DNA from 3 places in the Cytobacillus firmus genome. Region 2 is predicted to be linked to each of the others. Evidence: riboswitches for the same ligand, from Rfam matches in the RefSeq annotation. Region 2 holds a riboswitch; each other region holds the start of a gene.
What was found. Region 2 has a riboswitch for cobalamin ahead of NAF01_RS01210 (ABC transporter substrate-binding protein). Riboswitches for the same ligand answer to the same signal wherever they lie in the genome.
Positions count from the first base shown of each region.

Region 1: it holds a riboswitch for cobalamin, as region 2 does, so the genes downstream of both, cobJ (precorrin-3B C(17)-methyltransferase) here and NAF01_RS01210 (ABC transporter substrate-binding protein) in region 2, are expected to answer to the same signal.
Region 3: it holds a riboswitch for cobalamin, as region 2 does, so the genes downstream of both, NAF01_RS16385 (ribonucleoside-diphosphate reductase subunit alpha) here and NAF01_RS01210 (ABC transporter substrate-binding protein) in region 2, are expected to answer to the same signal.

Region 1 covers NZ_CP098323.1:2,751,677-2,762,299, forward strand. Annotated here, with positions in the region: gene NAF01_RS13945 (cobyrinic acid a,c-diamide synthase CobB) at 1-1,100, opposite strand, end outside; gene NAF01_RS13950 (cobalt-precorrin 5A hydrolase) at 1,097-2,233, opposite strand; gene cobM (precorrin-4 C(11)-methyltransferase) at 2,226-3,008, opposite strand; gene cobI (precorrin-2 C(20)-methyltransferase) at 3,005-3,709, opposite strand; gene cbiE (precorrin-6y C5,15-methyltransferase (decarboxylating) subunit CbiE) at 3,710-4,903, opposite strand; gene NAF01_RS13970 (cobalt-precorrin-5B (C(1))-methyltransferase) at 4,878-6,014, opposite strand; gene NAF01_RS13975 (precorrin-8X methylmutase) at 5,989-6,663, opposite strand; gene cobK (precorrin-6A reductase) at 6,651-7,421, opposite strand; gene cobJ (precorrin-3B C(17)-methyltransferase) at 7,431-9,053, opposite strand; cobalamin riboswitch at 9,287-9,465, opposite strand; gene dsdA (D-serine ammonia-lyase) at 9,697-10,623, opposite strand, start outside.
Region 2 covers NZ_CP098323.1:220,055-230,677, forward strand. Annotated here, with positions in the region: gene NAF01_RS01200 (FtsW/RodA/SpoVE family cell cycle protein) at 1-1,052, opposite strand, end outside; gene NAF01_RS01205 (hypothetical protein) at 1,329-2,105, shown strand; cobalamin riboswitch at 2,187-2,391, shown strand; gene NAF01_RS01210 (ABC transporter substrate-binding protein) at 2,558-3,517, shown strand; gene NAF01_RS01215 (FecCD family ABC transporter permease) at 3,483-4,535, shown strand; gene NAF01_RS01220 (adenosylcobinamide amidohydrolase) at 4,584-6,056, shown strand; gene cbiB (adenosylcobinamide-phosphate synthase CbiB) at 6,053-7,018, shown strand; gene cobD (threonine-phosphate decarboxylase CobD) at 6,993-8,069, shown strand; gene NAF01_RS01235 (bifunctional adenosylcobinamide kinase/adenosylcobinamide-phosphate guanylyltransferase) at 8,051-8,626, shown strand; gene NAF01_RS01240 (cobyric acid synthase) at 8,623-10,146, shown strand; gene cobS (adenosylcobinamide-GDP ribazoletransferase) at 10,133-10,623, shown strand, end outside.
Region 3 covers NZ_CP098323.1:3,245,045-3,255,667, reverse strand. Annotated here, with positions in the region: rRNA gene NAF01_RS16425 (23S ribosomal RNA) at 1-1,296, shown strand, start outside; rRNA gene rrf (5S ribosomal RNA) at 1,378-1,494, shown strand; gene NAF01_RS16415 (LysE family transporter) at 1,624-2,247, opposite strand; gene NAF01_RS16410 (H-type small acid-soluble spore protein) at 2,457-2,636, shown strand; gene NAF01_RS16405 (hypothetical protein) at 2,673-2,822, opposite strand; gene NAF01_RS16400 (metal-sensitive transcriptional regulator) at 2,988-3,329, shown strand; gene copZ (copper chaperone CopZ) at 3,347-3,553, shown strand; gene NAF01_RS16390 (heavy metal translocating P-type ATPase) at 3,702-6,137, shown strand; cobalamin riboswitch at 6,406-6,599, shown strand; gene NAF01_RS16385 (ribonucleoside-diphosphate reductase subunit alpha) at 6,734-8,956, shown strand; gene NAF01_RS16380 (ribonucleotide-diphosphate reductase subunit beta) at 8,969-10,006, shown strand; gene bioB (biotin synthase BioB) at 10,494-10,623, opposite strand, start outside.

The DNA of each region.
Region 1 (10,623 bases), 2.4 Mb from region 2:
AGTGCAGCCAATTTATCCTGCATCCTGACCCGGCCTGGAATAACACCGATCATCGGGAATGCCTGGCCTTTTTGATCCACAATTTCTTCTGTTAAATACATAAATCCGCCGCATTCTGCCAATGTCGGCAGACCCTTCTCCAGCGCCGCCTTGATGGAAAGTTTTGATGCTTCATTTTTTGCCAGAGCTTCAGCAAACTCTTCCGGGAAGCCGCCGCCAATATAAAGCCCCTGTGCTCTTTCAGGGACTTCCTCGTTATCGAGCGGTGAGAAGAAATGCAATGTGGCACCATGGGCTCGCAGCAATTCTAAGTTTTCTTCATAGTAAAAATTAAAGGCCGCATCTCTGGCAACCGCAATATGTACTTCCTGTCTTTCCGGCTGAGCATCAAAAATCGAAGAGGAAACCTCCAGGACATGGGCTTTCGTTAGTTCCAGAAGCTGATCAATATCGACTGTTTCTTCAATCGCTTCTGCCAAACTTTCAAAATAGGAATCTAAATCACCGCGTTCAATGGCCGGCACCAGCCCCAAATGACGGCTTGGCATCTCGGCTACAGCTCCTTTTGGGAGATAGCCAATGACAGGAATTCCGCATTCTTGTTCAATTGCTGATTTGACAATGTCAAAATGGCTTTTGCTTCCTAATTGATTGGCAAGGACACCAACGATATGGGAGCTTTCATCAAGCATTTGAAAACCTTTGACAATCGCAGCCGCACTTCTTGCCATACTTGCCGCATTGACAATTAATATGACAGGACTTTTTGTAATCCCGCTAATATGGGCAGCAGATCCTTCATTGGATAATGGTGATTTGCCATCATAGAATCCCATTACTCCCTCAATAATTGATACGTCTGTATCGCAGCTTGCTCTTGCGACAATAGCACGCACGGTATCATGGGACATCATGAAACTATCAATATTTCGGGAAGGGCGTTTGGTGACAGCAGTATGATACGCCGGGTCAATGTAATCCGGGCCGCACTTAAAGCCCTGCACGGTTAACCCGCGCTTCAACAGCGCACGCATAATGCCGATCGTGAAGGTTGTTTTTCCGACACCGCTTCCGGTTCCGGCCAGAACAAATCGATTCATCCTCTTCCCTCCTCAAAATTGATACGTGCAATGCTGATGGTCACATTGCCGCTCTTCTTTTTCGCCAGCAGCAATTCCTTCGCATTTGCATACCTCATGGCCGCCGGCTCGCTGACCCCATAAGCGCCGGTATATTTAAAGACGGTGTCCGACGGATTCTGCATAGGAATCTCATTCAGCTCTTCAGGTGTGTATGTAACAAACGGCCAGTTATATTTAGCTGTTAATTCCAGCAGGGCTGCCTCGTCTTTTTTCAGATTAATAGATGCAATCGCTTTGACACTTTTTTTGCTCAAACCTTGCTCCGCCAATGTTTCATCGATTACTCTTTCAATCTCTGCCATTGACGTTCCTCGATTGCAGCCAATCCCAAGAACAATTGATTTTGGACGGTACAGGACGCCATTCTCAAGCAGCGCCTCTTCATGCGGCACTAGAATGCGATCTGTAATAAGTAATGCGGCTTGAGGCTTCGCCTTGATGGCTTCCTCTATAGATTGATAGATTTTTAGATTGTCCGGCATTTCCCGGTCGTACATCCACCAATTCTTTTCCCCTGTTTCCTGCACGATTGCCACATGATCTTCATTGACAACCGATGCACTGACAGGTGTTAATTTTTCTTCACTATCCCACATCCACCCGAATTGGGCGCCAAATAAATCGACAGGAATCGTTTTTTGAACATCTGATGCGGTGGTCACAACGGGCGACGCCCCAATGGCATGGGCAAATTCATGGGTTAAGGCATTGGCACCGCCAATATGGCCGGATAACACGCTGATGACATACTGGCCTTTATCATCAACCACCAGCACACCAGGGTCCGTCTTTTTATCGATCAAAAGCGGGGCAATCATGCGGACGACAGCACCGAGGGAAATGATGCAGATTATCCCTTTATACTGCTGGAATAATGCGGGCAATAATAGGCGGACCGTGCCATCAAATAACTGAATTTGCCGTGCTTCTTCATCGCCCTGTTCGAATTTTTTCATATAATACAGGTCTGCATACGGGAATATTTCCGCATAGCTTCTTGCATGCGCCACCCCATGCTTTGTAATGGCAACAAGAGCATAGGGTTTGCGCTTATCAATTACCGGCATTTCACCTTCGCGCAAACTAATCATTCGCCGTCACACCTTTACGGAAGCCATGTGTGAACGTTTTGTCATATAGCTTCGAGCGGTATTCTTTTTCATGGATATGCGGGTCCAATGCCCAGCCTGCCAGAATCATCGCATGCTTGCGGATTCCGTTGACACGCATCGCTTCGTCCAGCTCAGACAGAGTGGTGCGGACAATTTTCTGATCCGGCCAAGAAGCACGCTGCACAACCGCAACTGGTGTATTGTCTTCCCATCCGGCTGCCTGCAGTTCTTTTGTGATTTTCTTTGTTAAGGTCGCACTCAGAAACATCGCGATTGTACAATGATGGCTGGCCAAAGCCTGTAATTTTTCACGCTCCGGCACTGGTGTCCGCCCCTCAGCCCTTGTTAAAATAAGCGTTTGTGTTAAATCCGGAATCGTCAGCTCTGCCCCGACTGCTGCTGCAGAGGCAAAAACAGAACTCACCCCCGGCACAACTTCACAGTCTATATCGTGCTGTTTCAATAGTGCCACTTGCTCCATCGTTGCCCCGTACATCGCAGGGTCGCCTGTATGTAAACGCACTACTGTTTTGCCTTCTTGAACACGCTCGACAATGCATTCCACCATTTCTTCAAGATGCATTCCGGCTGTACGGATAATCTCCGCCGACTCCTTGGCTTCCGCCACTAAAGTCTCGCTGACAAGGGAGTCAGTGTACATGACAACATCAGCGTTATTTAATAGCTTTAAGCCTTTTACCGTAATTAAATCTGGATCTCCAGGTCCTGCTCCGATAATCCATATTTTTTTCATTTGCGCACCACCATACATGACAAGTAATTTAATTCAGCACCACGTAGCTCCTGCACATTCCATATGACCTCTTCGTCAGATGTAACCTTTGTCACAACATGTGTTTTGTCCAATAAACTCATTTCATCCAATAGATTCAGCATATCGTCCAATACTTTCGCTACTTTAATGAAGACAATTGCATCATGAGTTTCAATCACCCGCCGCATTTCCTCCATATTCTCGGTTGCCGGAATCATCGCGACATGGTCATCGCCATCAGCCAGGGCAATTCCCAAGCGATTAACAGAACCATTAAAAGACGAGATGCCAGCTACCGTTTCAATTGGAACATCGGGATGCATCTTCTGCATCAGCTTCATTAAATGGATAAATGTGCTGAATAGCATCGGATCCCCTTCCGTAACGAATGCTACATCTTTTCCCTGAGACAGAAAGCCATAAATAGCTTTTGCGGATTTTGTCCATTCAGCCCTTAATGTCTCTTCGTCTTTTGTCATTGGAAAAACCAAACCGAGCATTTCTTTTTCTTCGGGATTTATATACATGTCTACAATTTGATGGGCGTAGGATTTACTGCCTCTTAATTTTTTTGGATAAGCAATGACCGGGCTTTCCTGTAATTTGCGGAATGCTTTTACCGTGATTAATTCCGGATCTCCCGGCCCGACTCCTAATCCATATAAAGTTCCGATTCTCATTTAGTTCTTTCCTTTCTTTGCAGTCACAATAAAAATGGGATTTAACGGTTCGAAGCGCGTTAAATGCAGGATTGGCTTGCTTTTAGAAATCTGTGCCTGCATTACGGATACTTCGCAGCCCAGATTTTTCAAATGCTGCATCGCTTCTGCGAGATTTTCGATTGTGGCAATATTCATAACGAGCCGTCCATTTGGCTGCAGCCGTGAAAGGCATGATTTCAATAAAAGCTCCATATTCCCGCCGTTGCCTCCAATAAAAATCGCATGCGGATCTGGAAATTCATCCAGCCTCTCAGGCGCCTTTCCAAGGACGGCCGTGAAATCTGTCCGATGCTTTAATTGATTCTCCAGGCAGTTTTCCAGATCGCCCTCATTCTTTTCAATCGCATACACGGCACCTTCCCGGGCTATTTTCGCTGCTTCAATTGCAACCGAGCCGGTGCAGGTACCGATATCCCAGACGATGCTGTTTTCCTTCAGCTCTAATTCCTGCAGACAAAGAGTCCTGATCTCCTTTTTCGTAATCAGGCCTTTATCCGGCTTTCTCTGTACGAACTTATCATCCGGAATTCCCAGTGAGGCACGCTCCACTGACACACGCTGCTTTAAAATCACCACATTCAAGGGATAAAAAGACGATTGCTCCATTTCATCCAAAGTGAAAAAGCGGCAGCGTTCATCTTCCCCCTGCAGATTTTCAGCAACAAAAGCATCATACTCCGTCATGCCGAACTTCTTTAAATACGCTGCAATGGCCTGAGGTGAATTCTTCTCATCTGTTAAAATAGCAATCTTTTTCCGCCCGTCAATTCTTTGGGCAAAGCCTTTAATAGAACGTCCGTGCAGGCTGACAATATACGCATCCTGCCAGCTCTCCTGCATTTTTGAAAAAGCGAGCTGAACAGAGCTTGTATAAGGATAAATCTCCAATGGAAGCTTTTTTGCTAATACACTGCCAAGCCCGTAAAACAGCGGATCACCCGACACCAAAATAACCGTATTGCGTGTTTCCTGCTGCAGGTCAGCCGTTAAGGCCGACAAGCCGCCTTTAATTACTTTTTTCTCTCCAGTAAATTCCCGGAAAAATTGCAAATGGCGTTCCCCGCCGACCAGGACATCACATTCATGAATCCAGTCTATGTATGAGGGGAGCAAGCCTGCTGCGCCATTATCCCCGATACCAATCATCTTCATCCAATTTGTCAATATTCTCAGCCTTTCCTAGACAGCTTCCGTTCATGGCATACAGAGTTGTCGAAACTTTGACGCTTGCGTTCATATGATTCAGTGCATAATAGCAGCAGTTTCGGCAAAGGGCTTCAAAGAATTCTTCGTTTCCCTGAAGGATTTCACCCACCTGTGAAGCCGTATTTGCCTGTAAAATGTCCTGCTGAATTTCCTCACTGACTCCCACTTTATTGGCCATACCTGCTAAAAACTCGAAACTGACTGGTGCACTTTTCGAGTGCACCATCATGACTCCCTGTGCAACCTTTGAGAATTTCCCCATCATCCCTACAAGAGAGACTTTGGGAATCTTCTTCCTTGCTATATTCTTCAAAGTAAAACCGACAAAGTCGCCCATTTCGATAAAGGCTTCTTCCGGCAAATTCGGATACTGCTTCATGGCAAATTTCTCACTGCGTCCGCCTGTTGTAATGACTAAATGCTCACATCCTGCTTCTTTTGCCACATTGATCGCCTGAGCGATACTTGCCATATAGGCGGAACTGGAAAATGGAACCACCGTTCCCCTTGTTCCTAATATCGAGATTCCTCCGATAATTCCTAATCGGCCATTCAATGTTTTTTCAGCTATTTCTGCACCGTCCGGAACCGAAATGACTACTTCAATGCCCCGATTTACTTTATATTTGTCCATTGCTTCCTGGACGACACCATGGATCATTTTACGCGGCACCGGGTTGATCGCTGCCTGCCCTACCGCTACTGGCAGCCCGGCTTTCGTGACCCGGCCTACACCGATCCCGCCATCTAAATGGATGCCTTCTGTTATGGCATAAGTGACCGTACTTTGAATTCGTGCCTGATGTGTGGCGTCCGGGTCGTCCCCGGCATCTTTGATCGTTTCGCACATGACCCGGCCATCTGACCGATCAAAAGCCGTCACTTTAAAAGTGGCATACTGGCCAACCGGCAGATAAATCGTAACTTCATTTGGCACCTCTCCGGTCACAAGCGCCTGCAGCGCTGCCTTTGTCATGGCTGCGGCACAGGCACCTGTCGTATAGCCGTGCCGCATTTGGGATGGATCTTTTTTATTTCGCTGCTTTTGCCCGTTCATCCGCCATAATCGAAATGGCATTCAGCGCAGCGACCGTCACTGTACTGCCACCCTTTCTCCCTGCATTCGTAATAAATGGGATCCCTTCAAGCACGGCCAGCTCGGCTTTGGACTCTGCCGCTGATACAAAGCCGACTGGCATGCCAATAATCAAGTCAGGTTTTGCGAGGCCTTCTTTAATTAAACGAATCAATTCCAGCAGTGCTGTTGGCGCATTGCCGATAGCATAGATTCCTCCTTGATGCAGACTCGTTGCTTTTTGCATGGAAATGATCGCACGTGTTGTTCCCTGGGCCTTTGCTTCTTTAGAAACATCTTCATCCGCAATATAACAATGCAGGTCCCCGCCATGCTTTTGGAATCGCTTGCGTCCTGACCCGCTTTCAATCATCTGAACATCTGCCACGACATGACGGCCCGCCAAAATCGATTGAACCCCTGCTTCAATGGCATCAGGTGTGAAAATCATGCTGCGTCCCAGCTCAAAATCTGCCGAGGCATGGATGACGCGCCGAACCACCAGCCATTGCTCGTCAGTAAATGGATGTTCGCCCATCTCCTCTTTTATAATTGCGAAGCTGTGGTCATAAATTTTATCCGGATCTACCGTTACCGGTACAAATGTGGTATTAAAGTTCATGTTTGCCATGTGTAAAGCCCTCCCAATTTTTGAGTCACTTCTTCGAAAGAAGTGCAGAAGTTTTCATATACAAGCGGCGGCCGCTTAATCAAAATAACAGGAATCCCCATTTCCAGGGCAGCGGCCATTTTTTCATCCACCGATCCCACTTTGCCGCTTTCTTTCGTAATCATCAGGGTCACTTCATACTGCTCACATAGAGCTTTGTTTAATGATTCGGAAAAAGGTCCCTGGATCGCAATAATGTCCTTTTGTTTAACGCCAAGCTTTTGGCATTTTTCCATGTTTCCCATATTTGGAAGCATCCTGCATACAAGCCGGATCTCATCCCGCATCAAATAGTTAGTAAAGATTTCGAGCGTTTTGCTGCCGGTTGTCAGCATGATTGTCCCTTTATGCGATTGAGCCAATTTTGCTGCTTCCTCATAGCTTTCAGCTTCAGTGATGAGCGGTGAGATAAACTGTTCCTTTGGCCTTTCGTAACGTATGTAAGGAATGCTGCATGCTTTAGCTGCTGCCATGGCCGTTTTTGACGCTTCTTCCGCGTAGGGATGACTGGCATCAATCACAGTGGTCACCTCTTGCATCTGAATCAGTTCAATCATGTCATTTTCTGTCAGCCGACCCACTTTATAAGAAATGCCTTCAGCTTTCAAGCTGTCAGCTGCCGATTCTGTGACAACGGTTGCCAATAAGGGATAACCTTGATTTTTCAATTGAATGGCTAATGCTCTCGCATCACTTGTGCCTGCTAAAAATAAAATCATGAGATCCTCCTAATCCCCGCATGGTGCCGGCTCTACTTCGATCTTGGAGCTCATATCCTGATAGGTAAAATACTGAATTTTTTTCACGCGCTTAAAATATTTAAAAAGCCGTTCATTCGGATGCGCATTTTCTTTGTATTCTTCGATAATCTCCTTTAATAACGGCACCAGCTGTTCAGGCTCAATTCCCTCTGCCACCGGCTGGGCAGCATGGGCTGTACGGCCAACCGGCTTTGCCCCGATAAATAAATCAAACTTCTTCTTGCGGTAAACAATGCCGATATCATCAAATACCGCCCGATAACAGGCCATACCGCAGCCATTAAAGCCAATATGCAGTTCCTTTGGTAGCTTTAAGCCGCCAAGTTCAGCTGCAATTTCCTCTGCATATGGAATGGATTCTGCCTTCTCCCCGTAGCAAAAATCGCAGGCTTTTACATTTAGAACATCACCTACCGGCATGACTGTCAGATCATGCTGTTCGAGTTTTTCCACAATCGACTGAGGCCGTCCGGTTGGAATCTTGATTAAAAATCGGTGATCCGGTGTATATTCCATGGTGCCTTTCTTGCCAACAGCTTCTGCCAGTACACGCATTTGGTCAGCTGTAATAAATTTATTGGCAACACCAGGCGATACCGCAAATTCAAAAATATCTTCGATTGGCTGCTGCACCAAATGTGTTTGGTCAATCTCCGATTTCGTCACCATCGATAATGCCTTAAATGCCATATCCAAAGAGCTGGATTCTTGTCTTTTTCTCTGGATCTGCTCGTAGCCGGCCTGTGCTTCCCCGGTTTCCTGATTTAATGCCCATGGCTCCGCTTCCTTTTTTAAACGCTGATGCGGCTTTAAGGTTTGCTTCTCTTCACCAAGCGTATACTTGCGCTGATAGCCTCTTGGTGTAATGATTTTATTGTCATAAAAGAAAGTGGAGGAATTCCCGATCACAACTGTTGTCAGCATGCCAATATCATGATCAAGCATTTCCGCCAGTGTCGTCAGAATGACATTCTGATTTTCGCGGTAAGCACTTTTCACCAGCCCCACTGGTGTATCAGGAGATCGATATTTTAATAGAATCCTTTGTGCCTCGACAATCTGGCGTGTCCGCCGGCCGCTTTTCGGGTTATATAAAGCAATGACAAAATCCGCCATACCGGCTGCTTCAATGCGCTTTTCGATCACCTTCCAGGGTGTTAAATGGTCACTCAGACTGATGGTGCAGGAGTCATGCATGACAGGTGCACCCAGTAAGCTCGCACATGAATTAATCGCCGAGATGCCAGGAACAATTTCCACTTCGATTCCTTCTTCTTCCGTCCAGCCCATTTCGATCAGCACTTCATACACTAAGCCGGCCATGCCATATACCCCTGAATCACCGCTCGAGATCACGGAAACAATATGGCCGGCTTCAGCTCTTTTCACTGCATCCTGCGCACGGGATACCTCTTCAGTCATTCCTGTGCTGACAATCGAACTTGCTGTTACGAATGGCATGATCAGCTCTACGTAAGTTTTGTAGCCAATAATACAATCACTCTGCTGCAGCGCATCTACAGCCCGTTTGGTTATATGCTCACGATCGCCCGGACCAAAGCCGACAACAAAGATTTTCCCCTTTTTCATAGGCTTACCTCCAATTAAGAAAAGCACATGCGCCATTCCTGCTGCCTTACTGCTCAAGCAGGCGGCCTGCGCCATCTAGTTCTCAAAGTTCAATGATTCTTGCCAAATAAAAAATGCCTGCACTCCTTTTCAAAGGAATACAGGCATATGAAATGACAGTATAAAAATAAGCATACTGAAACCCAAAAACAATTGATCATAATTGTCCCGCCTATACTTCTCCCTCCGAAAAGCAAGTGTCGTTTAAATAAGCAGGTTTCCTGACTTAAGCTTCTTCTTACTCTTACACCTTCCCGATTTCTCAGTGGCATTGTAATTTCATCAGCTATTACAGTAGCGGGGGCTGTACCAGGTTTTCACTGGTTTCCCTTTTACCTCACAAATAGTGAGCACTTATTCAAATTGATATATTAATTTTTTACTAATATAACATATAATGACCAAATTTGACATATTATTTTTTTCTTAATTTTTTTAATGCTGTGTTAATGCCTTAGACTTTTTGAAATAAGATTTGGTAAAAGACATCAGCAAGTGTGCTCTTCACAAAATGAAACTCGCCGATTGGCTAGTTCTAAGGACACTTCATGAGCAATCCCGATGATTTTCTCTCATCTAAAATTTTGGAGACCGAAGATTAGCATTATAGTTCTGCACCTTTTATATAATATTCTTCCATTATTTCTTTCGGAACCATACTTCCGCCGGTCGCCCACATGAGATGGACAGCATTTTTCATTTTATCTTTTAAGTTATGATTTTGAACATATTCTTTCCCTTGCTTCTCAGTCGATAACTTTACTGGACCTATGACGCCTGCCAATGCGGAAGGCTCAAGACGAATGTTTTCTGTATCGGCCAATGTGCTTAATAGTTTAAATAACTCATGATCACTTACGGTATAACTTCCGCTTAACAAAGGCTCAATCGTTTGACCGACGAATCCCGATGGTCTCCCAACGGCAAGGCCGTCAGCTGATGTGATGTTGTCAATTCCAAAATCTTGGACCGAAACTTTATCATGCATTCCTGTTACGAGTCCCAGCAGCATACATGGAGAATGAGTAGGTTCTGCAAAGAAGCAATGAACATGATCTTGATACATTAATTTTAAACCAAAAGCGACTCCCCCCGGTCCGCCGCCTACTCCGCATGGAAGGTAAACAAATAGCGGATGGTTTTCATCTACTGTAACATTCAAATCTTCTAATTGTTTTTTTAAGCGACTGGCTGCCACTGCATATCCTAAAAACAAATCGCGGGAGTTCTCGTCATCAATAAAATAGCATTTCGGATCACGATCAGCTTGTTTGCGCCCTTCTTCGACCGCTTTGCTGTAATCTTCCTTATGTTCAACCACCGTTACTCCTTTGCTTTTAAGGAGATCTTTCTTCCATTCCTTTGCATCTGCAGACATATGGACCGTGACTTTAAAACCTAATTTGGCACTCATTATGCCAATACTTAACCCTAAATTGCCCGTAGATCCGACGGCAATGGAGTATTCGGAAAAGAAGTTTCTGAAATTCTCCTTATCAAGGATCGAATAATCATCCGCTACTGATAATAA
Region 2 (10,623 bases):
ATGCCGGTGATTGGCAGGACCTGAATCGTCATTCCAATATTTTGGAATACATGGAAGGTGATCATGCTGATGACCCCGACGCAAATATAGGTATTAAAAGGATCAGTCGTCTCAAGGCCGGTCTTCGTTAAGTGATAGATAAGCAGAAAGAAAAGGCTGATTACTACACTGGCTCCGAAGAAGCCATATTCCTCGCCAATGACGCTAAAGATAAAATCAGTGTGGGCATCTGGCACATATACCTGCCTGTCGGTAAAGCCTTTACCTGAAATTAATCCCGAGCCGATAGCGAGCATGGAATTATACAGCTGCATACCGGCCCCCTGCTTATGATTGACCGGATCAAGCCAGGAATAAATTCTGCTGAACTGATAGGGATCGATCCCAAGGTATTTCTCTAAAATCTCCGGTGCTATGATCACCAGGTATAGAACTGTTCCTGCTAAAGCACCGAGGGTTCCATAAATCGGTACAAGGATTTTCCAGGTGATTCCGGATACCAGGATGACTCCTGCTAATATCGCGATGATGACAAGAGCGGTACCCAGGTCTTCGATAATAATCAATCCTAATGGAGGCAATGTGGCAGCCCCTAGTTTGATTAGGAGAAAAAAGTCCGTGCCGGCTGTCTTAGCCTGATATTTCAGATGGTGGTCAGCGATGATTTTGCTGAGGGCGATAATAAGGAACACCTTTACGAATTCTGAAGGCTGCACCGAACCGAGTCCGGGAATGATATACCACAATGTAGCCCCTTTGCGCTCTGGTGCGATGCTTTCCGGTGCAATGAATAGCCCGACAAGCAATAGAATGCCTAAACCGTACAGAAGCCATGTGAGTCTCCGGATTTGCTCGCTGTCAAAATACATGACAATCCCAACAATGACGGCTCCAACAATATAATTTTTAATTTGTGAGATGACAAAATTCCCTTCATATTGATTGGAGGATTGTCCGCTGTAAATCGCAATGCAGCTGATGAGAAAAAACAGCAGCAGAAGAAAGCATAATGTCCAATCGAATCGGTCTGAGAATCTATTATTCTGTTTCATTATATACACCTGGTTTCTTTACCTTTTTACATTTTTATCCTATCAGAGAAAAATTAACCTTACAATGGAGAAAGAGATTTCATTAGTTAGACGAATAAATTACAATGATGGTTTCCTGTATTTTCAAAAAAAACGGATTTTAAATTTTTTCTCATCTGGAAAGATATTTTCAGATATTTTTGCTACAATAAGAGGATAAAATACTGGAAGTTTGGCAGGCAGTTTCATAAGAAGCTGTCTTTTTATCAATTTGGCTACGGTTCGGAGGTTTCGTCATTGAAAAGAAGGAATCAAACTATTCGTGATCTCATCTACATCCATCTTAATGAGCAGGATCAATATGTGATGACTTATGGAATTGAGTTTGCAGAGTTTGCCCAGACTCTTTCAGATTCTATTAATAATTTGCTGCTCTTAAAGCACCGTTATGAACATGGGGACTTTAATAGCCACACGATGTTCGATTATGTGTCAAGGGACAAGCTGGGCAGGCTGGTTAAGGATGATGTATATGGCTATGGCGATTTTTGCTGGATCGACTTCGAGGAAGAGGAAGCAGTGAATGAGCTTCCCGGCCAGACAATTGCGGAGCTTCTTTATCTCGGTCATATTAAAGAGCATCTTAAGCTGCCTTTTTACAATTATCTGAGCAACCGGTATGTATACCTTGCCCATGATGATGGCTGGTTTAACCGCACATATTACCGCGATCTGAACGATTTTTACCGGATGCTTGGGGAAGTGATCCCCGGGAAAATGGGACAGATGAAGGTAGAAAAAACGCTCCTTGGCATTAAAAAGAAAAAGACGTACCCTCCAATCACCAGAGATGTCCTGCTTTCATTAAAGCCCCTTATGAAAGAAGGAGCGGTCCTTTCCATTAAGGATATTGAACAGAATCGGGTCAGGATCGAGATTCCAATTTGGATTATTGGCGATTTTGCGAATATGGATGATATGTATGATGAGTATGAAGCCATAGTGAAAGAGCCATGTGAGGCGAAGATTGTGTTCGATAAGAAGACAAGGGAATGGAAAATATACTCGCGTTAGAATTCTGAACTTTTTTACAACATTCAGCAATTTTCTATTACTTTTTCTGCGGGATGGTGTATAATCGGAAATAGAAAATTTTATATCCGCAATAGAACAGGTGTCTTTTCAAAAGGGCTTTAAAGCAAGCTCTTTTGAAGACTTAATAGGGAAGCTGGTGAAATTCCAGCGCGGTCCCGCCACTGTAAATGGTAGCTGTCTGCAAATCCACTGTACACACAAGTATGGGAAGGAGCAGAACGCATTGACCATGAGCCAGGAGACCTGCCTGATTCTTAAGCACCCATAAACCTACGAGGATAGGGAGGTGTCTGGTCCGGCCATCTATTCTGCATTTTTTGTAAATGACCATACCAACATCTCCTTGCCGTTCGAGGGGATGTTTTTTTATTTTAAACGGTGGTGACAGGCACCACTCGAATTTTGTCGAAAATAATGGAGGATTGCTGAGTATGAAGAAGTTTTATGCATTTTTATTAACTATGCTGCTTGCTGCAGGAGTGCTTGCAGGCTGCGGCGAGAGTGCTGAACAGCCAAAAGAAGAGAAAAAGGTTGAGGAAGGGCAGAATGCTGCTTTTCCTGTAACGATAAAAGACGCGCTGGATAATGAAGTGGTCATTGAAACCAAGCCTGAAAGAATCGTTTCCGTGATTCCAAGCAACACCGAAATAGCATTCGAATTGGGGCTTGGAGAAGAAGTGGTCGGGGTTTCCGATTTTGATAACTACCCGCAAGAAGCCGCAGAAAAGGAAAAGATTGGCGGCTTGGAATTTAATGTAGAAAAAGTGATCTCTTTAAATCCCGACCTTGTCCTTGCCCACGCTTCAAGCGCACAAAGTTCGGAAGCAGGTCTTCAGCAATTAAAGGATGCGGGAGTGACCGTACTTGTTGTCAATGACGCGAAGAGCTTTGATCAGGTATTTGAATCCATTGAAATGGTTGGGACTGCAGCGGGAGCGAAAGAAAAAGCAGAACAGCTCGTTTCAGACATGAAGAGCCAGCTTGAGGAAATCAAAACAAAAGCTAAGGGGATAAAAGAAGAGGACCGCAAATCGGTAATGGTTGAAGTTTCACCTGCTCCGGAAATCTATGCAGCAGGCACTGAGACATTTATGGACGAAATGCTAAGTGCCATCAGCGCAGAAAATATCATCACGGAAGAAGGATGGCCGAAGATGGATCCGGAAGCGATTATCGAACGGAATCCGGATGTAATCATCACAACACATGGCTATTACACTGAAGATGCTGTCGGCAATGTCTTAAGCCGGGATGGCTGGCAGGATATTACCGCAGTGAAAAATAAGCAGGTTAACGATGTTGATTCCGATATGGTAACCCGCTCTGGCCCTCGTATTATTGAAGGAGTCGAGGAACTTGCAAAAGCAGTATATCCGGACGTATTTAAATAATAAATTACTTGCTTATGTAACAGCAGCAGCTTTTCTGTTTTGTGCCATGCTGATGGGGATTTCAATTGGAACAGTGTCCATTCATCCCATGACGATCATCAGAGTAATAAGCGCTGAGATTTTTCCTTTTATTTCATTGGGAAACACGGATGCTATGCATGCAAATATCATTATGAACATACGCCTGCCGCGCGTTTTGCTGGCTGGCTTGGTAGGGGCGTCTCTTGCAATCGCGGGAGCCGCCTTTCAAGGTTTATTAAGAAACCCGCTGGCAGATCCATATACCATTGGAGTTTCTTCCGGGGCTTCACTCGGTGCAGTTTTAACCTTGTTCTTTGGCTTATCCATTCCCTTTGCAGGAATGTTTACACTGCCTTTATTCAGCATCTTATTTTCCTTTTTAACCATTTTTGCCGTTCTGCTATTTGCGAGAAATATTGAAAGATCCATGAAAGTGGAAACGATTATTTTAACGGGCATTATCTTCAGTTCTTTTCTTGGCGCTCTAATTTCTCTGATGATTGCCCTGACTGGAGAGGAACTTAGACAGATTATTGGCTGGCTTCTTGGCAGTGTATCCATGAGAGGCTGGGCGTATATTAACATTATCCTTCCATTTTTTATAATAGGTGCCATCCTTCTGTTAGTGAACAGTAAAGAGCTGAATGCTATGAGCTTCGGAGAAGAAAAGGCCCAGCATATCGGGGTGGACGTTCAGAAGAGAAAAATGATGGTCCTGGTAGCTGGCTCCATCTTAACGGGTGCAGCTGTAGCTGTGTCTGGAACGATAGGATTTGTCGGGCTTGTGATCCCACATCTGACCAGGATGTTATGGGGGCCGGATCATAGGCACCTATTGCCGCTATCGATTCTTATGGGTTCAGGTTTTCTTATTATTGCCGATCTGGTTTCACGGACGATCATTGCCCCTGCCGAGCTTCCAATCGGTGTGATTACAGCTTTAATCGGTGCACCTGCTTTTGGGGTTATTTTAATGAAAAGAAAGAATAAACTTTAAGCGCATAAAGGCGCTTGCACTTTTCTGGTCAGAAAGAAGTGATTAATCATGCTAAGAGTCCAGCAAGTCACTGGCGGGTATGCCGGTGCGCCGGTTGTAAAAAATATCAGCTTTGAAGTGGAAAAAGGGGAGCTTTTCGGGATACTGGGGCCGAATGGAAGCGGGAAGACGACTATTCTGAAGATGTTGAGCGGCATTTTGCCCCATACATCAGGTGATATAGTGATCAAAGGTAAGAACCTTTCAGAATATACACCGAAAGAGCTGGCGAAAATCATTGCTGTTCTGCCTCAGCATTCCTCTCAGGCCTTTTCATATACTGTAAAGGAAACCGTTTCCCTTGGCCGGTATGCTCATCAAAAGGGCTGGTTCCAGAGCTGGTCCGGCAAAGATGAAGAAGCGGTCAATCGGGTCATGGAGCAGACGGGCATCTCCCGATTTCAGGATGATGATATTCAGCAATTATCCGGTGGTGAAAGACAAAGGGTGTTTTTAGCTCAGGCCCTTGCCCAGGAGCCGGAAATATTATTGCTGGATGAGCCGACGAACCATCTTGATTTATCCTATCAAAAAGAGCTGCTTGATCTCCTTTCTGTATGGTCAAAGGACTGCGGGCTGACGGTTATTTCTATCTTCCATGATTTAAATCTGGCCGGCCTGTACTGTGACCGCCTATTGCTGCTGGAAAATGGCGAAGTGAATATTAACCATGTTCCTAACGAAGTTTTAAAAGAAGGGCGGATACGGGAGGTTTACAGAACGAAGATCGAGAAGCTGCCGCATCCAAGAGTGGCGGCCCCTCAGATGGTGCTGGTGCCTGAGCGCTCACAGGCAGAAAGCCAATTAGAGAAGCGAATTGTTCCAGCCAGCCTGGAGGTAAAGGAAGACTTGCTGGTCCTGCGCTCGCCATTTCCGCTTAAAACCATGTCTTCAGGTGTAACCGGATCGGGGACTGGCTGGAATCGGATTTTTCTTAACCGGCATGTGAGCAAGAATTATGACTGCAGTGATCATCGGGCAGAGATGGCGGAATTTGTCCGGGAAATCGGCTTTGAACCCGGGGAAACTGTGGGGATGATGACCGCTGTATATATTGAGGATTACAGCAGCCAATTTTATGAAGAAGATACATTCTCTGTGTTTGTGGTCGTGACAGCTGGTGTCGGCAATGCGGTTGATGCTTCGAAAAGTGAAGAGCATTCTTATCATCTGACTCCAGGTACAATCAATACTTGGATTTTCGTTAATGGCCATCTGACAGAGGAAGCCTTTATCCAATCCATTATGACCGCAACCGAGGCCAAGACCAGAGCACTATATGATCAGGAAGTTATAGATGCCGTCACAGGGACGTTAGCGACCGGAACATCAACTGACAGTATTTTGATTGCCGCCGCACAGCAGGGAGAAAACCTGGAGTATGCGGGTACCATTACACCGCTTGGCAAAGTGATTGGCAAGGGTGTCTACGAATGTACCGTTGAGGCGATAAAAAAATCGCAAAGCAGGATAAAAAGATGATTTTATATCACCTGTTCGCGCTAACCTTTGCCTGGTTACTGGATAAGCTGATAGGGGATCCGCCAAACTGGCCGCATCCGGTCAGGTGGATGGGTGCCCTGATACATAAACTTGAACAAGCTCTGAATAAAGGCCGCTTTAGAAAATTAAAAGGGAGCCTCATGCTATTGATCGTACTGCTGGCAGCAGGCGGCATCACCTTTTTCATTACCCGGCTCTTCTATGAAATTCATCCGATCGCTGGCATCTTGGCAGAAGGAATTCTTATATTCACAGCCATTGCTCAAAAGAGTTTAAAAGAGGCAGCGCTGGAGGTATATGAGCCTCTGGCAAAAGGTGATATGGAAGCAGCAAGAGTAAAGCTTTCTTACATTGTCGGCAGGGATACAGATCGGCTGGATGAACCAGGCATTGTCCGGGCTGCCGTGGAGACAGTGGCTGAAAACACCAGTGATGGCATTACTGCTCCATTATTTTGGGCCCTGATCGGCGGTGCACCGCTGGCCCTTATCTACCGGGCCATTAATACATGTGATTCGATGGTTGGCCACATGAATGAACGATATATGGATTTTGGATGGGCTTCTGCCAAAGTGGATGATATCGCGAACTGGATCCCGAGCCGGCTGACATCACTTTGCATCATGCTCACGCAAAAGCCGGAGCATTCTCCATATGAGGAAGCATGGGGAATCCTTTTAAGAGATGCACCTAAGCATCCGAGCCCGAATAGCGGCTGGGGCGAAGCGGCTGTTGCAGCCCTTCTGGGGGTTCAGCTGGGAGGAATCAATTTTTATAAGGGAATAATCTCAAACCGTGCCACGATGGGGAAGCCCCTGGTGCAGCTTGAAAAAGAACATATTATAAAAAGTATTTCAATCATGAACAAGACGGTTTTCTTATTCTTGCTTTTATTATGGACAGGAGGGATGTTCCTTGATTTGGCCTTCACACGGATCTAATCCGCAATATTTATATGAAGCGATGGATAAGCAAATGCCTGAGGAGCGGATTGATTTCAGTGCCAATATCAATCCCCTTGGCCCTCCCCGTGAATTAAAAGACAGGTGGGAAAGCCTATTCCAATATATTAGCGATTATCCGGATCCCCATGCTGCTCTTTTAAAAAGCAAACTGGCGGCAACAGAGGGAATAAAAGAAACACAGATTCTGGTGGGAAATGGAGGCGCCGAGCTAATCACACTGATTGGCCGGATGATAGCCGGGAAAAGTGTGCTGATTATTCAGCCGGCTTTTTCGGAATATGAAGAGGCCTGCCGCGTTAATCATTGTACTGTCTCCTATCATCAGCTGGTGCCCGGCGACTGGGATCTTAATTTGGAAGCGCTATCTGAAAAACTAAAAGCCGCTGATGTTGTTTTCTTCTGCAACCCAAATAACCCGACAGGTATTTATTACCCATCTGCCATTGTAGAGGAATTGATTAAGAAGTGTCATATCCATAGCTGCCTCCTTATTATGGATGAAGCTTTTTATGACTTTGCCTGCGACTATCAATCTATCGTTCCTATCATAGGAACGGATTCAAATGTTGTGGTGCTGCGCTCCATGACAAAGATGTTTTCGATACCAGGCCTGCGCCTTGGATACATGATGGCAAGTGAGGGGTTAATTGAAAGAGCAAAGGCGCTGAAACCGCACTGGAGCGTGAATGTTCTTGCGTTAAAAGCAGGTGAATGGTGTCTGGACAGTAAAGAGCATGTCAGGCTGACAAAGAATTTGATCCGGCAGGAGAGGGCTAGGCTTGTTCAGTTTTATCAGCAATTGAATTTTGAGGTTTCCCCTTCTTCAGTTAATTTCTATTTGTTAAGAGATCCAAGCATTGATGTGCAGCTGCCTCTTTTTCGATTTTTGCTTGAGAAAGGAATTATTCCGAGACATACAATGAATTTCCCTGGCCTGGAAGGGAAATGGCTGCGCTTTGCGATTAAAGGGCCGAAAGACAACGATGTGCTGATGGAGGCGATGCGGCAATGGCGGAAGGATCGCTGATTTTTATCTCCGGTGGAGTGCGGAGCGGAAAAAGCTCCTTTGCGGAGAGAACTGCTGCCATGCTGGCAATGAGAACGGAAGGAAAGCTTCATTATATTGCTGCAGGAAAAGCATACGATCCCGAGATGGAAGCACGGATTCAGAGGCACCAGGATGACCGGGATAAGAGCGGCTTGGACTGGACAACCTGGGAGAAGCCTTTCGCACTTGAAGAGATCTCGGGAAACTTTAACCATCAGGATATTATTCTATTCGATTGCTTGACCACTCTCTTGAATAATGAACTTTTTAGAGCGGAAGACCTTTGGCGGAATAGAGAATATCAGGAAAATCTGTCATCTGATATTCTCATGGACATCACTGAAATACGCAAAAATTGCAGGACCTTGATCGTTGTCAGCAACGAGGTCTTGAATGAGCCAATTTACAAAAATGAACTGGTGATTACCTATTCAAAAATACTTGGGACGCTTCATAGGAATATAGTAGATATGGCTGATGAAGCCTATCTTGTTGAAGCAGGCATCCCCATACAAATGAAAGGAGAACCGGCATGAAAGGGATCATGATTCAGGGGACTTCATCCGATGCCGGTAAAAGCCTGATTGCTACGGCTCTTTGCCGGGCATTCTCCAATGAAGGTTTCCGCACGGCTCCTTTTAAATCCCAGAATATGTCCAATAATTCATACGTGACAAAGGATGGGAATGAAATTGGCAGGGCACAGGGCATTCAGGCTGAAGCGGCAAGAACTGAAGCTGCTGTCTGGATGAATCCCATCCTCCTTAAGCCTCAATCCGCTCAGAATGCCGAGGTCATTCTCCTTGGAAAAGCAGTCAACTCCCTATCAGGAAGAAGCTATCGGGAATCTTTTTATGAAAAAGGGCTTGAAACCATCAAAGAGGCACTGAGTCTGCTTGCTGCTCAATATGAGCTGCTTGTAATAGAAGGAGCTGGCAGCCCTGTTGAAATTAATTTAAAAGATAAAGAGCTAGTGAATATGAAAGTCGCCGAAATGGCGGATGTGCCAGTCATCCTGGTTGCCGATATTGACAGGGGCGGTGTTTTTGCCAGTATTGTTGGAACTCTGGAGCTTTTCACCAAACAGGAAAGACAGCGGGTTGCGGGCATTATCATTAATAAATTCCGCGGAGATATCTCGCTGTTTGAGGATGGCATCCGCTGGATCGAAGAAAAGACGGGCGTCCCTGTCCTTGGCGTTCTGCCTTACTTGGAAGACCATATGATCGATGCAGAGGATTCCCTATCCATTCAGACTGCTGTTCCAAGAGCTGGAGAGGGTATTCTGGATATTGCAGTGCTGCGGCCGCCATTTATTTCAAACTTCAGTGACATCGATCCGTTTTACTATGAAGATGACGTGAACATTAGGTGGGTAACACATCTATCGGAGGCTGGCTCACCTGATGCGGTGATCATTCCCGGCACAAAGAGCACGATTCGAGACTTGCGCTATTTCAAGGAAAAAGGTCTGGCGGACTGGATTGTGCGCTATGCTGCCGCTGGAGGTTCTATCGCCGGCATTTGTGGAGGATACCAGATGCTCGGCAGGAGATTAATCGATATGGCAGGTTCTGATACCGGAATTCCTTATGAAAAGGAAAAAGGCTTGAATTTGATACCGGCAGACACCATTTTTCATAAACGCAAGAAGACCGTGCAAGTGAAGGGAAGTCTGCATTCAAGCACGAACCTTCCCGTAAAAGAGATCTTGGATGGATATGAAATCCATTTAGGTGAAACAGTTCTTGAAAATGATTTTGATGGCAATCGCCTTCTGCTGCTTCAAAATGGCGAAGAAGATGGATTTTATGGGAATGATGGCCGTCTGGTAGGGACTTATATGCACCACATCTTCCATAATGATGAATGGAGGGGTGCGTGGCTTAATTCCCTGCGCAAACAAAAAGGCATTCCAAGTAAGGAGCCTGTCCGAATAAAAGCCCTGAAGGATAGGAAATACAGCGAACTGGCGGAAAATATGATGCAGCATCTTGATTGGGAAAAATTAAAGGAAATTGTCTTTAGCTGGAGAAAACAAAATGAAATGGCTTAAAGGATTATTGATCAATCTTCAATTTTTCACAAGCATTCCCATTCCGATATCCCTGCCTATGGATAAGCCTCATCTGGAGAAGGCAATCAGAACCTTCCCTATAGCCGGCCTCATCCAGGGTGGGATATATGCATTTATACTCTATGCTTTTCTTGAATGGACTCCTTTTTCTCTATTGTCAGCGGCCTTTGCCGTCTGGCTGGCCGGCATTTTGCTGACCGGCGGGATTCATCTCGATGGGTGGATGGATGCGAGCGATGCGTTCTTCTCCTATCGTGATCAGGAGAGGCGGCTTGAAATCATGAGTGATCCCCGGGTGGGAGCGTTCGGGGTGCTGTCTGTTATTGTCCTGCTGGGTGCCCGATTTCTATTTATCTATGAAATTGTGCTTTTATCAAATCCAACTTCCTATTTTTTAATAGCCATGATTCCATTTTTAAGCAAGATGGTAATGGGGACATTGCTGATAAAAGTTAA
Region 3 (10,623 bases), 2.0 Mb from region 2:
GAAAAGGTGCCCGTACCGCAAACCGACACAGGTAGGCGAGGAGAGAATCCTAAGGTGAGCGAGAGAACTCTCGTTAAGGAACTCGGCAAAATGACCCCGTAACTTCGGGAGAAGGGGTGCTCATTAGGGTGAATAGCCCTGATGAGCCGCAGTGAATAGGCCCAGGCGACTGTTTAGCAAAAACACAGGTCTCTGCGAAGCCGCAAGGCGAAGTATAGGGGCTGACGCCTGCCCGGTGCTGGAAGGTTAAGAGGAGAGGTTAGCGCAAGCGAAGCTTTGAATCGAAGCCCCAGTAAACGGCGGCCGTAACTATAACGGTCCTAAGGTAGCGAAATTCCTTGTCGGGTAAGTTCCGACCCGCACGAAAGGCGTAACGATCTGGGCACTGTCTCAACGAGAGACTCGGTGAAATTATAGTACCTGTGAAGATGCAGGTTACCCGCGACAGGACGGAAAGACCCCGTGGAGCTTTACTGTAGCCTGATATTGAATTTTGGTACAGCTTGTACAGGATAGGTAGGAGCCTGAGAAGCCGGAGCGCCAGCTTCGGTGGAGGCGTCGGTGGGATACTACCCTGGCTGTATTGAAATTCTAACCCGCGCCCCTGATCGGGGCGGGAGACAGTGTCAGGTGGGCAGTTTGACTGGGGCGGTCGCCTCCTAAAAAGTAACGGAGGCGCCCAAAGGTTCCCTCAGAATGGTTGGAAATCATTCGCAGAGTGTAAAGGCACAAGGGAGCTTGACTGCGAGACCTACAAGTCGAGCAGGGACGAAAGTCGGGCTTAGTGATCCGGTGGTTCCGCATGGAAGGGCCATCGCTCAACGGATAAAAGCTACCCCGGGGATAACAGGCTTATCTCCCCCAAGAGTCCACATCGACGGGGAGGTTTGGCACCTCGATGTCGGCTCATCGCATCCTGGGGCTGTAGTCGGTCCCAAGGGTTGGGCTGTTCGCCCATTAAAGCGGTACGCGAGCTGGGTTCAGAACGTCGTGAGACAGTTCGGTCCCTATCCGTCGTGGGCGCAGGAAATTTGAGAGGAGCTGTCCTTAGTACGAGAGGACCGGGATGGACGCACCGCTGGTGTACCAGTTGTCTTGCCAAAGGCATCGCTGGGTAGCTATGTGCGGAAGGGATAAGTGCTGAAAGCATCTAAGCATGAAGCCCCCCTCGAGATGAGATTTCCCATAGCGTCAAGCTAGTAAGATCCCTGAAAGATGATCAGGTTGATAGGTCAGAGGTGGAAGCGTGGCGACATGTGGAGCTGACTGATACTAATCGATCGAGGACTTAACCAAGTCATATATGGTTATTACTCGGCAAATACTTCTTCATACATTATCTAGTTTTGAGGGAACGAAGTTTCTTCTATTACATAGTCCGGTGGCGATAGCGAGAAGGTCACACCCGTTCCCATACCGAACACGGAAGTTAAGCTTCTCAGCGCCGATGGTAGTTGGGGGCTGTCCCCCTGTGAGAGTAGGACGCTGCCGGGCAAATGAAAGAGCACCTGATGGGTGCTCTTTTTTATGTGTAAAGCTAGATTAACTCCGAACTTGCCAGTAATACCAATTTAACTGCAACCCAGTTCAAAGACACCTTGTCCGAATGGATGGAATATGTATTTAAAACAAAAGTTTATAAGCCTGCAATCCAAAATATATACCAAAGCCAATCAAAGATATTCCAGATACAATTGAAATAATAGCGAGAATCTTTCCGGTTAAAAATCTTCTAAAGCTGCTGGCGACGGCTGCCATAGTTACATCCCAGAGAAGAAGGCCTGTAAAAATCGCTCCACTGTATAAAATAACTTGGGCCTTGTCATACTCAGCTGCTGTTTTTGCCAGGATGGAACCATAGATGCCGAGCCAAAACAGTATGGTTAAAGGATTTGACAATGACATGAGGAAGCCTGACATAAAGGATTTTACTTTAGATTCATTTTTGGTTCTGACGCTTAATATTACTTTGCCGGCGCTTAATATGGTTTCCACACCTGTATATACCAGGACAAAAAATCCAAAGCACCATAAAAAAGCTTTTATAAATGGAATCTCAAGAAAATGTACTACACCCAAATATACGGCTGCCATATATACTGCATCTGCCGTTATAGCTCCCAGCCCCACAAGCCAGGCGTGGAAAAAACCATTTTTTATCCCTTTATCCAATTGCGCAGCATTTATTGGACCAATTGGCGCTGCAAGCGATAGACCCAAGAAAACATAGCCTAAAAATATGCTCATAAGTGTACAACCCCTAACTGCCAAAACCTGTTTGTACAAAGTGTATTCAGAGTATTGGAAGGATAGGACAACTATTTAATCCTTAGCAACCAGCAGTTTTTGCAATCAGAATGTATTTGGCCCAATAAAACTATTTTACTGAAAAAGCAGGCATAAATTTCTCAACCATGCAAAAAATAAACTGAAAAAAGCAGAGGAGAGTGTTTCTTATGGATGCAAAGCGAGTGAAGCAAATTCTTTCATCATCAGCAGATATCGAAGTAAGATACAATGGTGCTTCCGTGTGGATCGATAAGCTTAATGAAGATGGGAGAACAGCGACAGTACATTTACGCGGCCCGCTTGAAGAAAGGTCCGAGGTGGAAATTGGAGAACTGACTGAATTGTAATATGACATTAAGCCGCCATCACTGGCGGCTTTTCGTCTATATATCCTGATTGGAATCAGTTTCTGAACGTTCATTTAAGTACTTATTCTCAGCAGAAGCAAAGTTTACTGACTGCAGGCTAATTTCTTTGTCAATTCCATACAGATCTTTGCCCGTGTCTTCTAGATTTTCATGCCTTCTATCCACATCATTGACCTCCTTTTTAAAGTGTTTCCGTTAGTATAAACAGAGATTTTCAATAACATGAAAGGGAAATTATACTTAAAAAACTGGAAATTATCCCATTTTGAACTCAAAGCTTTACATAGGGTACCCGGGTATAATATAATTAATACAAAGGAGGCTGATCAAATGGCTTTTGATTTAGAAAATGAGAATTTATCTGCTGACAGCTGCTGTTCAATTGAATCAGAGCGAAAAAGTCATCATTCAGAAAAAGTTAAGAAGAATTTGACTACCCGATTAAATCGGATTGAAGGGCAAATACGCGGGATCAAAGGACTTATTGACAGAGACGTGTATTGTGATGATATCATAACACAAATTTCAGCAACTCAGTCCGCTTTGAATAGCGTAGCCAAGCTATTGCTTGAAGGCCATTTGAAAAGCTGTGTGGTTGAAAGAATCCACGAAGGCGATGAAGAAGTGCTTGATGAATTTTTAATCACAATCCAGAAATTAATGAAAAAATAGTTGGAGGCTGCATTATTATGGAAAACGTAACTTTGAAAGTAAGCGGAATGTCATGCGGACATTGTGTAAAAGCCGTGGAGGGCAGTGTCGGCAAATTAAATGGTGTGGATAAGGTAGCAGTGGACCTTGATAATGGCCAGGTACAGGTTCTATTTGACTCATCTGCAGTTTCACTTGAACAAATTAAAGAAACAATTGACGATCAAGGGTATGATGTAGAGTAATTTAATTGGTAAGGAACGTGTGAATAAAATGCACGTTCTATTTTTTTACAAATTAAGAAATTTGCCTAATTATATTTGATTGACATATAGGGTAGAGGGGTATAGTATATAAGTGTAAGGTACTTCGTTTGATAAAGGAGTGGGAGTTATGGGTGATGCAGCCCTGAAGGAAGTTCACCTTCCGATATCGGGAATGACATGTGCAGCCTGTTCATCTCGAATTGAGAAGGGGCTAAATAAGCTGGATGGTGTCCAGGAAGCAAGTGTCAATCTTGCATTGGAAAAAGCAGCAATAAAATATAATCCGGATGTAACTTCTGTTGAAGCTTTTGAGAAAAAAATTGAGGATCTCGGTTATGCAGTAGTATTGGAAAAAGCAGAGTTCGAATTGCTGGGGATGACATGCGCAGCCTGCTCCGGAAGAATTGAAAAGGGACTTAATAAACTTCCTGGGGTAAAACAGGCTGTGGTCAATTTGGCTCTTGAAACGGGTACTGTTGAATATAATCCCGAGCAAGTCTCCGTCCAGGAAATGATAAAAAAAGTAGAGAATTTAGGGTATCAGGCAAAAGTAAAAACGGATAAAGACCAAGAGATAGAAGGTTATAGGGAGAAGGAAATCGAGAAGCAAAAAGGCAAATTCGTCTTTTCATTAATTCTTTCCATTCCTTTGTTCTGGTCCATGGTGGGACATTTCGAGTTTACATCCTTTATTTACGTTCCCGATATGTTTATGAATCCGTGGGTTCAGCTGGCGCTTGCAGCTCCCGTGCAATTTTTTATAGGGAAGCAATTTTATATCGGAGCGTATAAGGCATTAAGAAATAAAAGTGCCAATATGGATGTACTGGTTGCATTGGGTACTTCTGCCGCTTTTTTCTATAGCTTATACCAATCACTGCTATCAATTGGCAGTAATGGACATATGGTGGAGCTCTATTATGAAACAAGTGCCATCCTTATAACATTAATCATTTTAGGGAAGCTGTTTGAAGCGAGGGCTAAGGGGCGTTCTTCTGAAGCAATCAAAAAGCTTATGGGTCTTCAGGCAAAAACAGCAACTGTCTTGAGGGAAGGGGAAGAAATTGAAATTCCTCTTGAAGAAGTAATTGCTGGAGATATCATATTTGTAAAACCGGGTGAAAAAATTCCGGTCGATGGTGAGATTATCGAGGGACAGTCAGCATTGGATGAATCCATGCTGACGGGGGAAAGCGTACCTGTTGATAAAACAGCAGGCGACACAGTCATCGGATCCACCCTTAATAAAAATGGCTTCCTGAAGATTAAAGCCACTAAAGTTGGAAAAGATACAGCACTGTCACAGATTATTAAAGTAGTTGAAGAAGCGCAAGGTTCCAAGGCGCCCATACAGCGAATGGCAGACAAAATCTCCGGGATATTCGTTCCGATTGTCGTGAGCATAGCAGTGGTTACATTCCTGGTATGGTATTTATGGGTAAGTCCCGGTAATTTTGCAGAAGCACTAGAAAAATTGATTGCCGTCCTGGTGATTGCATGTCCATGTGCCCTGGGCCTGGCTACGCCAACTTCTATTATGGCAGGTTCTGGCCGGGCAGCGGAATATGGAGTTCTTTTTAAAGGCGGGGAGCACCTGGAGCTTACACATGAAATTACTACTGTCGTTCTTGATAAAACCGGAACCGTAACACACGGCAAACCGGTTTTAACGGATGTGATTACGGAAGGCAATATTGAAGAAATGGCATTTCTCCAGCTTGTAGGATCTGCTGAGAAACAGTCTGAGCATCCATTAGCCGAAGCGATTGTAAAAGGAATAAAGGATAAAGGAATCACTCTTTTTTATCCGCAGGAATTTGAAGCTATTCCCGGCTATGGGATTAAAGCAAAAGTGGAAGGTAAAGACCTTCTAGTCGGTACAAGAAGATTAATGGAAAAATACGATATAAATGTCCATTCAGCCAAGCTTGAAATGGAGACACTTGAGGAAAATGGAAAAACGGCAATGCTAGTTGCAGTCGATGGCCAATACGCAGGTATCGTTGCAGTTGCGGATACAATAAAAGAAACTTCCAGAAATGCAATCAATCGCTTAAAGCAATTGGGGATTGAAGTCATTATGATTACGGGAGATAACAAACGTACGGCTCAGGCAATAGCTGAGGAAGGGGGGATAGACTCTGCAATTGCAGAGATTCTGCCTGAAGGCAAGGCAGAAGAAGTAAAAAAACTACAAAACCAAGGAAAAAAAGTCGCCATGGTCGGCGATGGCATAAACGATGCCCCTGCACTTGCTGTTGCTGATATAGGAATGGCGATTGGAACCGGTACAGACGTTGCGATGGAAGCAGCAGATATTACTCTAATGAGAGGGGATCTAAATAGTATCGCAGACGCCATCCTAATGAGTAAAAAAACCATAAGGAATATCAAACAAAATCTTTTCTGGGCATTTGCATACAATACACTTGGCATCCCAGTAGCTGCATTAGGGTTCCTTGCTCCCTGGCTTGCCGGTGCAGCCATGGCTTTCAGCTCCGTATCTGTCGTTTTAAACGCACTTAGATTACAAAGAGTAAAAGTAAGTGAAAAAAACGTTTAATTGGCAGGGGTAAATATAAATGAAGTAATGGGCAGGTGCAGCGATTGCTTACCTGGTGCTTGTAATGGCTGGTTATGCGGCATATGATTCTTTCTGGGCTAAGCCAGAGCCGATACCTCATGATATTGAAATCGAAAATCATGAATAACAAATGACCGGGCAGAGGGAATCCCCCTCTGCCATTTTTCGCAGATTAATAATTGTAATTTATTTCTCGTTATGATAGAATCGACTACAATATATGGTATGTATTTTCAGAAATAAAAACTACATATAGATCGTGATTGGTGTCCTATATGGACTTAATAGGGAATTCGGTGAAAAACCGAAGCTGTCCCCGCAACTGTAAGTGCAGACGAAAAAAGCATGCCACTGTACAAAACGCTTCATAGCGCTAGTATGGGAAGGGCTTTTAGTAGAGTGAAGCACAAGCCAGGAGACCTGCCAGGGCGATCGAAAGTTTCTTATCTTCGGGGATTGAGATGATGAAACGATCGCGTAATGGCCGCTTGTTCATCTGCTTCCTGCTATTATACTATCGTTTGATCCGCTCATTTTCCGGGCGGATTTTTATTTTGCCTTTAGGAGGAAGTAAGATGGTACAAACCATACAGCCGATAATAATTTTAGAAGAACTTAAGAACGAATTTCCACACCTCGGCATTGAACAATTGGTAAAAAGGTATGGAGAAATGAGTCAGCTGGGAGGGGAGGCAATGTATGATCAGCTTATACTGGATTGTTTATCTTTTATCAGCATTGAAGAGCCTGATTGGACGTTTGCCGCTTCACGTCTGCTTCTTAAAAAGCTCTATATCGAGTCCGGAAAAAATAGAGAGTGCCAGCCGGACGATTGCTACACACATTTTTATACGCTAATGGAACGTCTGACCGCTTTGGGAATTTATGAACAGGATTTACTAGATGTGTATTCAAAGGAAGAAATAAATGAGCTATCCCGTTATATTAAAAAAGAAAATGACCGTTTATTTACATATCTGGGGCTGAAAATGTTGGCAGATCGGTATCTTGCCAGGGACAAACAGAGAAAACTCTATGAGCTTCCACAGGAGCGGTTCATGATCATCAGCATGGTTCTGATGAAAAAGGAGCCTAAGAATAAGCGTCTTAAGCTTGTTAAAGAAGCATACTGGGCAATGAGCGGATTGTATATGACTGTTGCAACTCCAACACTCGCTAATGCAGGGAAAAACTGGGGTCAGCTTTCAAGCTGTTTCATTGAGACCGTTGATGACAGTCTTGATTCCATTTATGACAGTAATACCGATATTGCTTCACTTTCCAAAAATGGCGGAGGAATTGGAGTGTATTTGGGGAAGATCCGCAGCAGAGGCAGTGATATTAAAGGATTTAAGGGGGCATCTTCCGGTGTGATCCCCTGGATGAAGCAGCTGAATAACACAGCCGTCAGTGTCGATCAGCTTGGACAAAGGCAGGGTGCTATAAGCGTCTATCTGGATGTCTGGCATAAAGATATCTTCTCGTTTCTTGATGCAAAGCTTAATAATGGAGATGAAAGGCAGCGGACACATGATTTATTCACAGGTGTCTGCATTCCTGACTTATTTATGGAAAAAGTGGAAAGCCGCGGGTACTGGTATTTATTTGATCCCCATGAAGTCCGCAAGGTAATGGGCTTTTCACTGGAGGATTTCTATGACGAAGGAGAAGGAGAAGGTTCTTTCCGGCAGAAATATAAAGAATGCATTGATAACCCGAATCTATCAAGGGAAAAAGTATCAGCTATCGAGATCATGAAATCCATCATGAGAAGTCAGCTTGAAACCGGGACACCCTTCATGTTCTACCGTGATGAGGTTAATCGGAAAAATGCCAATTCGCATTGCGGAATGATTTATTGTACCAACCTTTGCACTGAGATCGTACAAAACCAAAGTGTTACTAAGAGGGTTGAAGAATATACGAGGGATGGGAAAATAATTATCGAAAAACGGCCGGGAGACTTCGTTGTCTGCAATCTTTCATCCATCAATCTTGCACGGGCCTTAAGTGAAGGAGTCCTTGAAAGGCTTGTGCCCATTCAGGTGCGAATGCTTGATAATGTTATTGATATAAATAGTATTCCGGTTCCTCAGGGGCAGATCACAAATCAAAAGTACCGTGCGATTGGACTGGGGACTTTTGGCTGGCACCACCTTCTTGCACTGAAAAAAATCACATGGGAAAGCGAAGAAGCAGAAGAATTTGCTGACAATCTATATGAACAAATTGCTTTTTTAGCGATAAATAGTTCTATGAATCTGGCAAAAGAGAAAGGAAGCTATTCAGCCTTTAAAGGCTCTGATTGGGAAACGGGTGCCTACTTTGAAAAGCGGGGATATCTGGAGGCAAAGACAGAAATGGACTGGACAGGATTGAGCAGGGATGTGAAGGAATTCGGCATCCGAAACGCCTATCTGCTGGCGGTAGCCCCTAATGCTTCAACTGCATTAATTGCAGGAAGCACACCCAGTATTGACCCTATATTTAACAAGCAGTATTCCGAAGAGAAAAAGGATTATCGAATCCCTGTGACTGCACCTGATATTAACAGTGAGACCATCTGGTACTACAAATCTGCCTATCATATTAACCAGGAGTGGAGCATCAGGCAGAATGCAAACAGACAAAAACACATAGATCAGGCTATTTCATTTAATTTCTATATACCTAACCATATTAAAGCTATCGATCTATTAAATCTGCATCTTTCAGCATGGAAGAATAAATTAAAAACAACTTACTACATCCGTTCAACTTCATCAGAGGTTGAAGACTGCGAATCTTGCTCAAGCTAAAGGAGGACCCTTATGAATACTCTAAAAAAACGCCTGATTATAAATCAATCGGCGCCTAATAAATCCACTTCAATCATTAACGGGGAATGCTCCAATATTCTTAATTGGGATGATGTCCGCTTTTCCTGGGCCTATCCAAAGTATAAAAAAATGCTCGCTAACTTTTGGACGCCTTTTGAAATAAACATGTCACAGGACATTAAGCAATTTCCTCATTTAACAAAAAGTGAACAAGATGCATTTTTGAAGATTATTGGGCTGCTTGCATTGCTGGACAGCATCCAAACGGACTATGCCGGAAAAGTTGCTGATTATATTACTGACTCAAGCATATCAGCACTCATGATCATACTTGCACAGCAGGAGGTGATTCATAATCACTCCTATTCCTATGTTCTATCAAGCCTTGTTCCCAAGCAAAAACAGGATGAGGTTTTTGAATTCTGGCGGACAGAACCTATATTAGCTGAAAGAAATGAATTTGTTGTGAACGGATATAAAGATTTTGCAGAGAATCCAAGTTCTGAGAACCTGCTGAAGTCGATTGTATTTGATGTCGTTTTGGAGGGGCTTTTCTTTTATTCAGGTTTTGCATTCTTTTATCACCTGGCAAGAAATCAGAAAATGGTTGCCACCTCAACAATGATAAATTACATCAACCGGGATGAACAAATCCATGTAGATTTGTTTGTTAAAATTTTCAAAGAAATTCTTAAGGAAAATCCGGAACTTAATACTAATGATTTAAGTGAATTCGTCCAGGAGACTTTTAAAAGAGCAGCTGAACTGGAAATTGAATGGGCCCGCGATGTGATCGGCAGCAAAACAGAAGGCATTCTGCTGTCTGACGTTGAAGCTTATATCAAATTCTATGCAAATGTCCGCTGCAATCAGCTGGGATTTGAACGGCCATTCGAAGGATATAGGACCAATCCTCTCCGCTGGATAGTAGCTTATGAGGAGGTTGACCAAGGAAAGTCTGATTTCTTTGAACAAAAATCGCGGCAATATACAAAAGTTCAAATAGATAATGGGTTTGACGAATTATAGAATAGAATTTACTAAAAAAGATTCTGCCCCGGGGCAGAATCTTTTTTTTATCGCAGTCTAACGGGCAGTAAGATCAGAAAAATAAATGGAGGATAAGTGTGGGGCAAACTGCCCAATCTAGCTGCCGCTCCTAGGGGCTTGAGGCCATAAGCCAATCAGCTGATGGGAAAAAGCACTTCCCGCCATCTGCTCGTCTTATGCTTGTCACCCCTGGGCAAGTCGTCTCGCATTATAATGTAAGGGCCCGAAATAAGGACAAAGACTAAGAACGCCACGTCCTCCCAAAAGCTGCCGCTTTCTGTCGTGTGATGTATCGCTGCCGCAGAAGCTTTCCTTGTCCTGTGGCTGTGACCCACTTCCTCCCAAAAGCTGTCGCATTTGGTCGTGCGATGCTCATGCTGCCGAAGCCTTCCTTGTCCTGTGGGCCTCAACTAACAAACAATCAGCGGGGTATAAAGGAACCCCCGCTGGTTGAAGTTTCACTTTATCAGGAGTATACCGGCTCCCCGGCTGCGAAATCAATTTCAAAACCCAAATCCTTCAGCATTTTATGATCAGCTGTGCTTTCCTGACCAGCGGTAGTTAAGTAATCTCCTACGAAAATGGAATTGGCCGGA